Regions from separate parts of the Streptomyces sp. NPDC003032 genome, predicted to be linked through region 3. Evidence: predicted binding sites of a transcription regulator. Region 3 holds the regulator's gene; each other region holds the start of a gene.
The links. Region 3 encodes HrcA, which represses chaperone genes, less so after heat shock. Its sites were predicted from a motif close to TTNGCACTCNGNNNNNCNGAGTGCNAA; they were not measured.
Positions count from the first base shown of each region.

Region 1: a site for HrcA is predicted at 1,624-1,650, ahead of groL (chaperonin GroEL). Genes of this name have one in related genera too.
Region 2: a site for HrcA is predicted at 1,465-1,491, ahead of groES (co-chaperone GroES). Genes of this name have one in related genera too.

Region 1 is NZ_JBSFTT010000022.1:6,218-10,404, forward strand. It holds gene groL (chaperonin GroEL) at 1-1,495, opposite strand, end outside; gene ACWDZ7_RS27335 (cold-shock protein) at 1,813-2,016, opposite strand; gene ACWDZ7_RS27340 (MoaD/ThiS family protein) at 2,438-2,713, opposite strand; gene thrC (threonine synthase) at 2,765-4,060, opposite strand; SAM riboswitch class I at 4,078-4,187, opposite strand, start outside.
Region 2 is NZ_JBSFTT010000001.1:272,450-276,636, forward strand. It holds gene groL (chaperonin GroEL) at 1-896, opposite strand, end outside; gene groES (co-chaperone GroES) at 1,010-1,318, opposite strand; gene ACWDZ7_RS01330 (polysaccharide deacetylase family protein) at 1,824-2,774, opposite strand; gene ACWDZ7_RS01335 (class I SAM-dependent methyltransferase) at 2,857-4,107, shown strand.
Region 3 is NZ_JBSFTT010000004.1:109,514-113,700, reverse strand. It holds gene hemW (radical SAM family heme chaperone HemW) at 1-126, shown strand, start outside; gene ACWDZ7_RS07220 (DUF3097 domain-containing protein) at 294-1,130, opposite strand; gene ACWDZ7_RS07215 (MBL fold metallo-hydrolase) at 1,166-1,906, opposite strand; gene hrcA (heat-inducible transcriptional repressor HrcA) at 2,114-3,130, shown strand; gene dnaJ (molecular chaperone DnaJ) at 3,131-4,187, shown strand, end outside.

The DNA.
Region 1 (4,187 bases), on a different contig from region 3:
AGCGCGTGACCTTCGCCGGGTCGAGGATGCCCTCGGCGATCATGTCGACGTACTCACCGGTCGCGGCGTTCAGGCCGTGGCCGATGGGCAGGTTGCGGACCTTCTCGACGATGACGCCACCCTCAAGGCCGGCGTTGACCGCGATCTGCTTCAGCGGGGCCTCAAGGGCCAGCTTCACAGCGGCGGCACCGGTGGCCTCGTCACCCTCGAGCTCAAGCTTCTCGAAGACGGCGGAGGCCTGGATGAGGGCCACGCCGCCACCGGCGACGATGCCCTCCTCGACGGCCGCCTTCGCGTTGCGAACGGCGTCCTCGATGCGGTGCTTGCGCTCCTTGAGCTCGACCTCGGTCGCGGCACCGGCCTTGATGACGGCCACGCCGCCCGCGAGCTTCGCCAGGCGCTCCTGGAGCTTCTCGCGGTCGTAGTCCGAGTCGCTGTTCTCGATCTCGGCGCGGATCTGGTTGACGCGACCCTGGACCTGGTCGCTCTCACCGGAGCCGTCGACGATCGTGGTCTCGTCCTTGGTGATGACGACCTTGCGGGCGCGGCCGAGCAGGTCGAGACCGGCGTTCTCCAGCTTGAGGCCGACCTCCTCGGAGATGACGGTGCCACCGGTGAGGATGGCGATGTCGCCGAGCATGGCCTTGCGGCGGTCACCGAAGCCCGGGGCCTTGACGGCGACGGACTTGAAGGTGCCACGGATCTTGTTGACGACGAGCGTGGACAGCGCCTCGCCCTCGACGTCCTCCGCGATGATCAGCAGCGGCTTGCCCGACTGCATGACCTTCTCCAGGAGCGGGAGGAGGTCCTTCACGTTGGAGATCTTGGAGTTGACGATCAGGATGTACGGGTCGTCGAGCGACGCCTCCATACGCTCCATGTCGGTGGCGAAGTACGCCGAGATGTAGCCCTTGTCGAAGCGCATGCCCTCGGTGAGCTCAAGCTCGAGCCCGAAGGTCTGCGACTCCTCGACGGTGATGACGCCTTCCTTGCCGACCTTGTCCATCGCCTCGGCGATGAGCTCGCCGATCTGGGTGTCGGCGGCGGAGATGGAGGCCGTGGAAGCGATCTGCTCCTTGGTCTCGACATCCTTCGCCTGCTCCAGCAGAGCGCCCGAGACGGCCTCGACGGCCTTCTCGATGCCGCGCTTGAGGGCCATCGGGTTGGCACCGGCGGCCACGTTGCGCAGACCCTCGCGCACCAGGGCCTGGGCCAGGACGGTCGCGGTCGTCGTGCCGTCACCGGCGACGTCGTCCGTCTTCTTCGCGACCTCCTTGACCAGCTCGGCGCCGATCTTCTCGTACGGGTCCTCGAGCTCGATCTCCTTGGCGATGGACACACCATCGTTGGTGATCGTGGGGGCGCCCCACTTCTTCTCGAGGACGACGTTGCGACCCTTGGGGCCCAGGGTCACCTTGACGGCGTCGGCGAGCTGGTTCATGCCGCGCTCGAGGCCGCGCCGTGCCTCCTCGTCGAACGCGATGATCTTGGCCATGTGAAGTGGTCCTCCCGGACGGGGTGGAAACGCAAACGGACCGTGCTGGTGCCCGCGACGGACGGACTGCATGCCGTGTGGTTCCTTGCCCCACGCGGCCTGCGGACCTCACCGACCCGATCCAAGTTCTGTCACTCTCACTGGGAGAGTGCTAAGCCCAATGATTAGCACTCGACCCCCACGAGTGCAAGGTGCTCACGCCAGATCCGCCCCGCGCGGGGGAGCCGCGCGGGGAGCGCGGACGCACACGAGGGGCCCGTACCCCGATGGGATACGAGCCCCTCACGATGCTTGCTTCGGTGGTCGATCGCGCCGAGCTAGACGGCGAGCTTGACCATGTCCGCCTGCGGACCCTTCTGGCCCTGCGAGATCTCGAACTCGACTCGCTGACCTTCTTCAAGGGTGCGGTAACCGTCCATCTGGATCGCGCTGTAGTGGACGAAAACATCCGCACCACCGTCGACCGCGATGAAGCCGTACCCCTTCTCCGCGTTGAACCACTTGACGGTGCCCTGAGCCATGCCTAACTCCCCTATTACTGGCCCTTGCACAGGACCGCACTTCGCGGACCCGGGTCAGACCTCACCCCCCAATGGATGGGGGTGTGCGCCGGAACGCGTCGACCGCCGCTGAATGTATCTGTCCAACTGCCCTCTGCAACAGGTCAATCGGACGAGAATTCTGGGCACGCCTGATCGGTAATATGCGGAGAATTCGCCGGAATCCAGGGCAAGTCGGGCCGGGCAAATGCCACGTAGTGCTCAAAGGGGCGGCTCGCTTTGGCTGCTTCTTGTCGACTCGGGGCCGACTTCGTATATGCACTCGGCACAAACAGCGAAGCGTCTTTCCCAACTGTACCGCGCTCAACCATGCAGAATTGCCCCCTCCGTTTCTCTCCCGGAGGGGGCGATCGGGGTTATGCAGGGAACCTGCGGAAACGGATCATCCGCCGGCGACCGCCGGAATGATCGAGACGCCCGCGCCGTCCGGGGTGGCCGTCTCCAGGCCCTTTTCGAAGCGGACGTCGTCGTCGTTCACGTACACGTTGACGAAGCGGCGCAGCTTGCCCTGGTCGTCCAGGACGCGGGCCGCGATGCCGGTGTGGTTCTTCTCCAGGTCGGCGATGATCTCGCCCAGGGTCGCCCCCTCGGCGGCCACTTCGGCCTTGCCGCCGGTGTAGGTGCGAAGGATGGTGGGAATCCGGACGTTCACGCTCATGGGTTCACCTCGGTAGTTCAGGTCGGAAGGAAAGCTCAGGCCCTACGGCGGCTAACCGGCAAGCCCCGCGGCGCGGAACGCCTCGACACTGGGCCGGATCGTGGCAGTGGCCTGCGACGTCTCAGCGACGGCGTCCAGCGTCTTCAGGCCGTCCCCCGTGTTCAGCACGACCGTGGTCAGCGAGGGATCGATGAGCCCCGCCTCGACCAGCTTCTTCGTGACGCCCACGGTCACACCCCCGGCGGTCTCCGCGAAGATGCCCTCGGTCCGCGCGAGGAGCTTGATCGCGTCGACGACCTGCTCGTCGTTCACGTCCTCCACGGCGCCGCCCGTGCGGCGCGCGATGTCCAGGACGTACGGGCCGTCGGCGGGGTTGCCGATGGCGAGGGACTTGGCGATGGTGTTCGGCTTCTGGGGGCGCACGACGTCGTGGCCCGCCTTGAACGCGGCCGACACCGGAGAGCATCCCTCGGCCTGCGCACCGAAGATCTTGTACGGCTTGTCCGCCACGAGGCCGAGCGCGATCAGCTCCTTGAGCCCCTTGTCGATCTTCGTGAGCTGCGAGCCGGAGGCGATCGGGATGACCAGCTGGTCGGGCAGCTCCCACCCCAGCTGCTCGCAGATCTCGTACGCGAGGGTCTTGGAACCCTCGCCGTAGTACGGCCGGAGGTTGACGTTGACGAAGCCCCAGCCCTCGCCCAGCGGGTCGCCGATCAGCTCGGAGCAGAAGCGGTTCACGTCGTCGTAGTTGCCCTCGATGCCGACTAGCTCACCGCCGTAGACCGCGGCCATGACGACCTTGCCCTGCTCCAGGTCGTGCGGGATGAACACGCAGGAGCGGAAGCCGGCGCGGGCGGCGGCGGCGCCGACGGCGCCCGCGAGGTTGCCGGTGGAGGAGCAGGAGAGCGTGGTGAAGCCGAAGGCCCTCGCCGCCTCCAGGGCCTGCGCGACGACGCGGTCCTTGAAGGAGTGCGTGGGGTTGCCGGAGTCGTCCTTGACGAACAACTTGCCCTGCTCGACGCCGAGTTCCCGGGCGAGGTTGTCGGCCTTGACGAGCTTGGTCCAGCCGGGGTTGAGATTCGGCTTGTCGGCGACGTCGGCGGGGACGGGCAGCAGCGGGGCGTAGCGCCAGATGTTGGCGGGACCGGCCTCGATCCGCTTGCGGAGGGCTTCCGGGTCACCGAGGGGCAGGTCGTACGCGACTTCGAGGGGCCCGAAACACTCGGCGCAGGCGAAGATCGGGCCGAGCGGGAACTTGGTGCCGCATTCCCGGCAGGAGAGACCCGAGGCGGGACCGAGGTCAACGGTCGTGGCGGGGGTTTCGGTGGCGACAGTCTGCACAGCCATGGAGGGGAGGCCCTTTCTCCTCATCTTCCCCGCGGCGCATCTCGCCGCGAGACGGAATTGGCACCTTCCCTAGCCGGGAGCCTCGCGGCGCTTTCGCGCGAGACCGGCTGGAGGGTTGCCGGGGCTT
Region 2 (4,187 bases), on a different contig from region 3:
GTCGCACCGGTGAGGGTGGCCATGTCGCCGAGCATCGCCTTGCGGCGGTCGCCAAAGCCGGGGGCCTTCACCGCGACGGCGTTGAAGGTGCCGCGGATCTTGTTCACGACCAGGGTCGACAGGGCCTCGCCCTCGACGTCCTCGGCGATGATCAGGAGCGGCTTCGAGGAGTTGGCCTGGATGACCTTCTCGAGCAGCGGCAGGAGGTCCTGGATGGAGGAGATCTTGCCCTGGTGGATCAGGATGTACGGGTCGTCGAGGACGGCCTCCATACGCTCCTGGTCGGAGACCATGTACGGCGACAGGTAGCCCTTGTCGAAGGCCATGCCCTCGGTGAAGTCGAGCTCCAGGCCGAAGGTGTTGGACTCCTCGACGGTGATGACACCGTCCTTGCCGACCTTGTCCATCGCCTCGGCGATGAGCTCGCCGACCTGCGGGTCCTGGGCCGACAGACCGGCGACGGCCGCGATGTCGGCCTTGTCGTCGATCGGACGGGCGGTGGCGAGGAGCTCCTCGGAGACGGCCGCGACGGCGGCGTCGATGCCCTTCTTCAGGGCGGCCGGGGAGGCGCCGGCGGCGACGTTGCGCAGGCCCTCCTTGACCAGGGCCTGGGCGAGCACGGTGGCGGTGGTGGTGCCGTCACCAGCGATGTCGTTGGTCTTGGTCGCCACCTCCTTCACCAGCTGGGCGCCGAGGTTCTCGTACGGGTCCTCGACCTCGACCTCACGGGCGATGGTGACACCGTCGTTGGTGATGGTGGGGGCGCCGAACTTCTTGTCGATGACGACGTTGCGGCCGCGGGGGCCGATCGTCACCTTGACCGTGTCGGCAAGCTTGTTGACGCCGCGCTCAAGGGCGCGACGGGCGTCCTCGTCGAACTTCAGGATCTTCGCCATGGGAGCGATTCAGCCCTCTCGAAAACTCGGGTGAACGAACCGCGCCCCTCGCCGCCCGGCAATCAGCGGGGTGACCAGGGGCGCAGCTCAAAGCAATTCTGCTGGTGAAGTGGTTACTTCTCGACGATCGCGAGCACGTCGCGAGCCGAGAGGACGAGGTACTCCTCGCCGTTGTACTTCACCTCGGTGCCGCCGTACTTGCTGTACAGCACGATGTCGCCGGTCTTCACGTCAAGCGGCAGGCGCTCGCCGTTCTCGAAGCGGCCCGGGCCCACGGCCAGGACGACGCCCTCCTGGGGCTTCTCCTTGGCGGTGTCCGGAATGACCAGGCCGGAGGCCGTGGTCTGCTCGGCGTCGAGCGGCTGGACCACAATGCGGTCCTCGAGCGGCTTGATGGCAACCTTGGAGCTGGTGGTCGTCACGATCCGGTCTCCCCCTTCGGAGATCTCACGGGGTTAACAGTCTTAGGTGTGGCGACCAGGTGGATCCGTCGTCGCGGGTGCCGGACCTGCCCGTCGCTGTTGGCACTCTCCAACGGGGAGTGCCAGAAGCGAGACTAGGACGGCGATTAGCACTCGGTCAAGCGGAGTGCCAATCGGCTGCGTCGGTTTTACGGGGCGGGGGTGCCCCTTGGCGGGGCGGACGGGGCACTGGCCTTGCCTGGGCAACGACTTTTCCGGGGCCGGGGTTCCTTCGGAGAGGTCTCGGCAGCGCGCGGCCACCTTGTTTCCCGTTGCCCCGCGTCCGCCCCGCGGAACACCTGCCCGCAGGCAGGTTCTTCCTTGCGAGGCAGTTTCTCCGCCGCTTTGCGGCCCAGCCGTTCGATCGGGTCGACCGATTCCGCGCAGGACGTCAGCAGCGCGGGCGCGAGTACTCCGCACAGGAGCGCCCCCGCGAGGAGGCGGCGGCGCGCTCGCGCCCGCCGGGTCACAGGTAGTCCTCCAGCCTGGCCACCGCGTAACCCTTGTCCGTGACCGTCTTCATGACGCGGCGGACCATGTCGGGCATGGTGCCCTTCCAGTCCTCGAGACCCCGGAAGTGGGTGAGGATGATGTCGCCGGGGTGCAGGTCGCGGTCCCACTCGCGCCACTCCATGCGGTCGGGGAAGGCCTCCGAGGCCCACAGCGGCACCGCCTTGATGCCGCAGGCCTTGGCGGCGCGCAGCGTGTTCTTGTTGTAGTTGCCGTACGGCGGCCGGAAGAGTTCGGGCCGCTTGCCGTAGCGCTTCTCGATGACGTCCTGCATGCCGCAGATCTCGCGGAGCTGACGCCCGTACGAGAGTCCGGGCATATAGCGGTGGTTGAGGGTGTGGTTGTTCAGGGAGACACCGCGGTCCCGCATCTTCCTGAAGTAGCGGTAGTCCTCCTTGACCAGGTAGTTGCTGAGGAAGGCCGTGTACGGAATCTTCAGGTCGCTCATCATTCTCAGCAGCGCCGGGTCCTTCTCGGCGCCGTCGTCGATGGTCAGGAAGACGACCTTCCGCTTGGTCGGGATCGTCGTGAAGACCGGCGGCAGCTTGGCATGGCCCTTGACCTGGAAGCCCTTGCGGGTCTTGATCTTCGGCTTGACCGCGGGCGGGGCGGGCGCGGCCAGCGGCGTCTTGGCGAGGCCCCAGCGCTTGGCGGCCGCGACGCGTGCGGCCCGGGCGGCGGCGAGCTGCTGGGCGTAGGAGTCGAGGGCGCGGGCGGGCGGGGCCTGGAGGCGCTGCTGGCCATGGACCGGCTTCACGGCGTCGGGGCCGCCCCCGGGACCACCCGCGGGGACGCCCTCGTATGCGCAGCCCGGGGCGATCGCCGTGACGGTCAGCGCCGCCGCCACGAAACGCGTCCGATTCTTCCGTCTTACGGTGGATTCCTCGTTTTGTCGTACTAGTTGCATGGCGCCGGATCCTCCCAGCTCACGCCCCTGCCCAGGGGCCGACACCGCCGCCGGCCGCGCACCATCCACCGACTGGCCCACAATGGGGCAGGTGAACGACCCGAACACGCCGAGCGCCCCGGACACCCCCGACGCCCTCGCCGCCTTCTCCGCCCTGCTCACCGCCGAGGGCCGGGCCCTGCTCGACGAGGTGCGGGACGTCGAACCCGCGCAGGAGCTGGCCGCGGCCACCCGGCTGCGCCGCGATCACCCGGCGCCGCTGGTCTCGGCCGCCCTCGCCCAGGCGCACCTGCGCCGCCGGGCCGCGGCGAAGTTCGGCGCCGAGGACGCGGCCCGGATGTTCTTCACGCCGAACGGGGTCGAGCAGTCCACCCGCGCCTCCGTCGCCACGCACCGCGCCGAGAGCTTCAAGGCGCTGGGAGTGCGCTCCCTCGCCGACCTCTGCTGCGGCATCGGCGGCGACGCGATCGCCCTCGCGCGGGCCGGAATCTCCGTGCTCGCCGTCGACCGCTCCCCGCTGACCTGCGCGGTCGCCCGCGCCAACGCGGAGGCGCTCGGCCTCGCCGACCTGATCGAGGTCCGGGAGGCCGATGTCACGGACGTCGACACATCGGCGTACGACGCCGTCTTCGTGGACCCGGCGCGGCGCTCCTCCAAGCGCGGCCGCATCTTCGACCCCGAGTCCTACTCCCCGCCCCTGTCCTGGGCGGTCGAGGCGGCCCGCAAGGCCCCGCGCGCCGCGCTGAAGATCGCCCCCGGCATCCCGCACGAGGCGGTCCCCGCCGAGGCCGAGGCCGAGTGGATCTCGGACGGCGGGGACGTGAAGGAGGCCGTGCTGTGGTTCGGCACGGGCTCCCCCGCCTCGCACCGCGCGACGCTCCTGCCCCGGAACGTCTCCCTGTGGAGCTCGCTCGACGCGATGCTGCCCGACCCCCAGGTCCGGCCCGTGGGGCGGTACCTGTACGAGCCGGACGGCGCCGTCATCCGCGCGCACCTGGTCGCCGAGGTCGCGGCCCGGGTCGACGGCGGACTGATCGACGAGACCATCGCGTACGTCACCTCCGACGTGCTGCGGGCGACGCCGTACGCGGTGGCGTACGAGATCACCGATCAGCTCCCCTTCGGCGTGAAGAAGCTGAAGGCGCTGCTGCGTGAGCGGGGGGTCGGGATCCTGACGGTGAAGAAGCGGGGCTCGGCGGTGGAACCGGAGGAACTGCGCCGCAAGGTGAAGCCACAGGGCAAGAACGCGGCGACGGTGTTCCTGACGCGGGTGGCGGGGGCGCCGACGATGCTGATCGGGCAGCCGGTCGATTCCAGCCCCTCCGGCGTTTGAGGAGCGGGGTCCGCAGCGGAGCCCCGAGACGGCACGCCACAGGGGCGGCGCCTGCCCAGGAACCCCGGGCGGAGCCCTGA
Region 3 (4,187 bases):
GCGGCGTCGCGCAAGGCGCTGGGGGATGGCCTGCTGGAGGCCGGCCCTTACGAGGCAGGGCGGGCGGTCCTCACGCTGCGCGGGCGGTTGCTGGCGGACGCGGTGGTGCGGGGCTTGGTCGACTGAGTCCGGCTGGCGGGGGCGCCCGGTGGCCGGAGGGTGGTGCCCGGTAAACGAGTGGGTGGGTGGGAGAACCGCCAGGGAGCGGCGGGGTGCGGTGAGCGAGGTCGGCGGGGCGGGGGAGTGCGGGGGAACCGCCGCGAAGCGGTGAGGGGCGGCGCCGTCCGTACTGGTCAAGGCCCAGGGGCCGGCGGAAGCGTGACGAAGTCGATCAGCTCCTCCACCCTGCCCAGCAGCGCCGGCTCCAGGTCCCTGTAGCTGCGCACCGAGCCCAGGACCCGCTGCCACGCCGCCCCCGTGTTCACCGGCCACCCCAGCGCCTCGCACACCCCCGTCTTCCAGTCCCGCCCCCGCGGCACCCGGGGCCACGCCTCGATGCCCACCGAGGCCGGCTTCACCGCCTCCCACACGTCGATGTAGGGGTGGCCGACCACCAGGGCGTGCGCGCCGGTGACCTGCGCCGCGATGCGGGACTCCTTGGAGCCGGGGACGAGGTGGTCCACCAGGACGCCGAGCCGCGCGTCGGGGCCGGGGGAGAACTCCGCGACGATCGCGGGCAGGTCGTCGATGCCCTCCAGGTACTCGACGACGACGCCTTCGATGCGCAGGTCGTCGCCCCAGACCCGCTCGACCAGTTCCGCGTCGTGGCGTCCCTCGACGTAGATGCGTCCCGCGCGGGCGACCCTGGCCCGCGCTCCGGGGACGGCCACCGAGCCGGATGCGGTACGGGAAGGACGTACAGGAGGAGCCGAGTCGGCGACCGGGCGGACGAGAGTGACCGTCCTGCCTTCCAGGAGGAATCCCCGCGGCTCCATAGGAAAGACGCGCTGCTTCCCGAAGCGGTCCTCCAGCGTCACCGTCGGGCCCTGCGCCGTCTTCTCGCAGCGGATCACCGCCCCGCAGAAACCGGTGCCCAGCTCCTCGACCACGAGGCCGGCGTCGGCCGCCACCTCCGGTACGGGCTTCGGCTTCTTCCAGGGCGGGGTGAGATCGGCGGAGTACTGGCGCATCCTGCCAACGATAGGAAGAAGACGCGGGACGTCCGTCACGACACGCCGAAACGGGCCGCCAACGTGGCCCGCTGCGTACGGACAAATGCCGCATCGACCACCGCGCCATGCCCCGGGACGTACAGCGCGTCCTCGCCGCCGAGGTCGAGGAGCCGGTCGAGCGCCGCCGGCCACCGCCCGGGCACGGCGTCCGGGCCGGCCTGTGGTTCGCCCGACTCCTCGACCAGGTCGCCGCAGAAGACGATCTCCCGCCCGTCACCGGCGGCGGCGGGCACCAGGACCGCCATGTCGTGGCCCGAGTGGCCGGGGCCGACGTTCGCGAGGAGCACTTGGACGCCGCCGCCGAGGTCCAGCGTCCACTCCCCGCACACCAGGTGGTGCGGGCGCACCAGCAGGTCGGCCGCTTCCGCGGCGGCCTCCGGGTCCGCCCCGTGCCGCACCGCGTCCGCGCGCAGCTCGTCGCCGCCCTTGGCGAAGACCGTGTCGATGCCGACCGCGCCGTACACCTCCACGCCCGCGAAGGCCGCCGCCCCCAGGACGTGGTCGAAGTGCGGATGCGTCAGAGCGAGATGCGTCACGCGGCGGCTCCCGCCGAGAAGGTCTCTGGCCCGCGTCCGCAGCGCCGCGCCCTCCGCCAGGCCCGACCCGGCCTCGATCATCAGGGCCGCGTCGTCCCCGACGACGAGCCCCGCGGTGCAGTCCCACACCGGCAGGCGGCACCGCCCCACACGCGGCGCGAGTCGCTCCCAGCCGGCCGCTTCCCATGTCGGCTCCACATCCATACGGTGACGCTAGCCGCTGCGATACCCCTCGGCAGACCGGGAGCGGGCCGAGAGCAGACCGAGAGCAGACCGAGAGGGGTCCGGCCTTGCCGGGCCCGTACCTCACGGCCGTACACTGACTTTTTGACAGCCTGGCACTCACCCACGTTGAGTGCCAGGCAGGGGACTCACCGCGACGGATGACGGCTGGAGGTGTGCGCGATGCTCAGTGAACGCAGGCTCGAAGTGCTGCGCGCCATCGTCCACGACTATGTCGGGACGGAGGAGCCCGTCGGCTCCAAGGCGCTCACGGAGCGGCACAGCCTCGGCGTCTCCCCGGCCACGGTGCGCAACGACATGGCGGCGCTGGAGGAGGAAGGGTTCATCGCCCAGCCTCACACCAGCGCGGGGCGCATCCCGACGGACAAGGGTTACCGGCTGTTCGTCGACAAGCTCGCGGGCGTCAAGCCGATGACCGCCCCCGAGCGCCGCGCCATCCAGAATTTCCTCGACGGCGCCGTCGACCTCGACGACGTGGTGGGGCGTACGGTGCGGCTGCTCGCGCAGCTGACCCGGCAGGTCGCCGTCGTGCAGTACCCCTCGCTGACGCGTTCGACCGTGCGTCATGTGGAGTTGCTGTCCCTTGCTCCGGCGCGCTTGATGCTCGTACTGATCACCGACACCGGCCGGGTCGAGCAGCGCATGATCGACTGTCCGGCGCCCTTCGGGGAGACGTCGCTCGCCGATCTGCGGGCGCGGCTCAACAGCAGGGTCGCGGGCCGCCGCTTCGCGGACGTGCCGCAGCTGGTGCAGGACCTGACCGAGGCCTTCGAGGCCGAGGACCGCGGCACTGTCGCGACGGTCCTCTCCACCCTCCTCGAAACACTTGTCGAGGAGACCGAGGAGCGGCTGATGATTGGCGGTACCGCCAATCTCACCCGCTTCGGACATGACTTTCCCCTCACGATCCGCCCCGTGCTGGAAGCCCTTGAGGAGCAGGTCGTGCTCCTCAAGTTGCTCGGCGAGGTGCAGGATTCGGGCATGGCCGTACGGATCGGTCATGAGAACGCCCATGAGGGCCTCAGCTCCACTTCCGTGGTCTCGGTCGGCTACGGTTCGGGCAGCGAGGCAGTCGCGAAACTAGGCGTGGTCGGACCGACCCGCATGGACTATCCGGGAACGATGGGAGCAGTACGCGCAGTGGCACGTTACGTCGGACAGATCCTGGCGGAGTCGTAAGTGGCCACGGACTACTACGCCGTACTCGGCGTGCGCCGCGACGCTTCCCAGGACGAGATCAAGAAGGCCTTCCGCAGGCTGGCCCGTGAGCTTCACCCGGACGTGAATCCGGATCCGAAGACTCAGGAGCGCTTCAAGGAGATCAACGCCGCCTACGAGGTGTTGTCGGACCCGCAGAAGAAGCAGGTCTACGACCTCGGCGGCGACCCGCTGTCCCAGGCGGGCGGCGCCGGGGGCGCGGGCGGCTTCGGCGCCGGTGGCTTCGGCAACTTCTCCGACATCATGGACGCGTTCTTCGGAACGGCGTCGCAGCGCGGCCCCCGGTCGCGCACGCGCCGCGGCCAGGACGCCATGATCCGGCTGGAGATCGACCTCGACGAGGCCGCCTTCGGGACCACCAAGGACATCCAGGTCGACACCGCCGTGGTGTGTACGACCTGTAGCGGTGAGGGTGCCGCGCCGGGGACCTCCGCCCAGACGTGTGACATGTGCCGCGGTCGCGGTGAGGTGTCGCAGGTCACGCGGTCCTTCCTCGGCCAGGTCATGACCTCGCGGCCGTGCCCGCAGTGTCAGGGGTTCGGGACCGTCGTCCCGACGCCCTGCCCCGAGTGCGCGGGCGACGGACGGATCCGGTCACGCCGGACGCTGACCGTGAAGATCCCCGCCGGTGTCGACAACGGCACCAGGATCCAGCTCGCCGGTGAAGGCGAGGTCGGGCCCGGTGGCGGTCCCGCCGGTGACCTGTATGTGGAGATCCATGAGCTGCCGCACGCCGTCTTCCAGCGGCGCGGCGACGATCTGCACTGCACCGTCACCATTCCGATGACGGCGGCGGCCCTCGGCACGAAGGTGCCGCTGGAGACGCTGGACGGCCTGGAGGAGATCGACATCCGGCCGGGCACGCAGTCCGGTCAGTCGGTGCCGCTGCACGGCCGTGGCATCACGCATCTGCGGGGCGGCGGGCGCGGTGACCTCATCGTGCACGTGGAGGTCCTGACGCCGACGAAGCTCGACGCCGAGCAGGAGCGGGTGCTGCGGGAGCTTTCGGCGCTGCGCG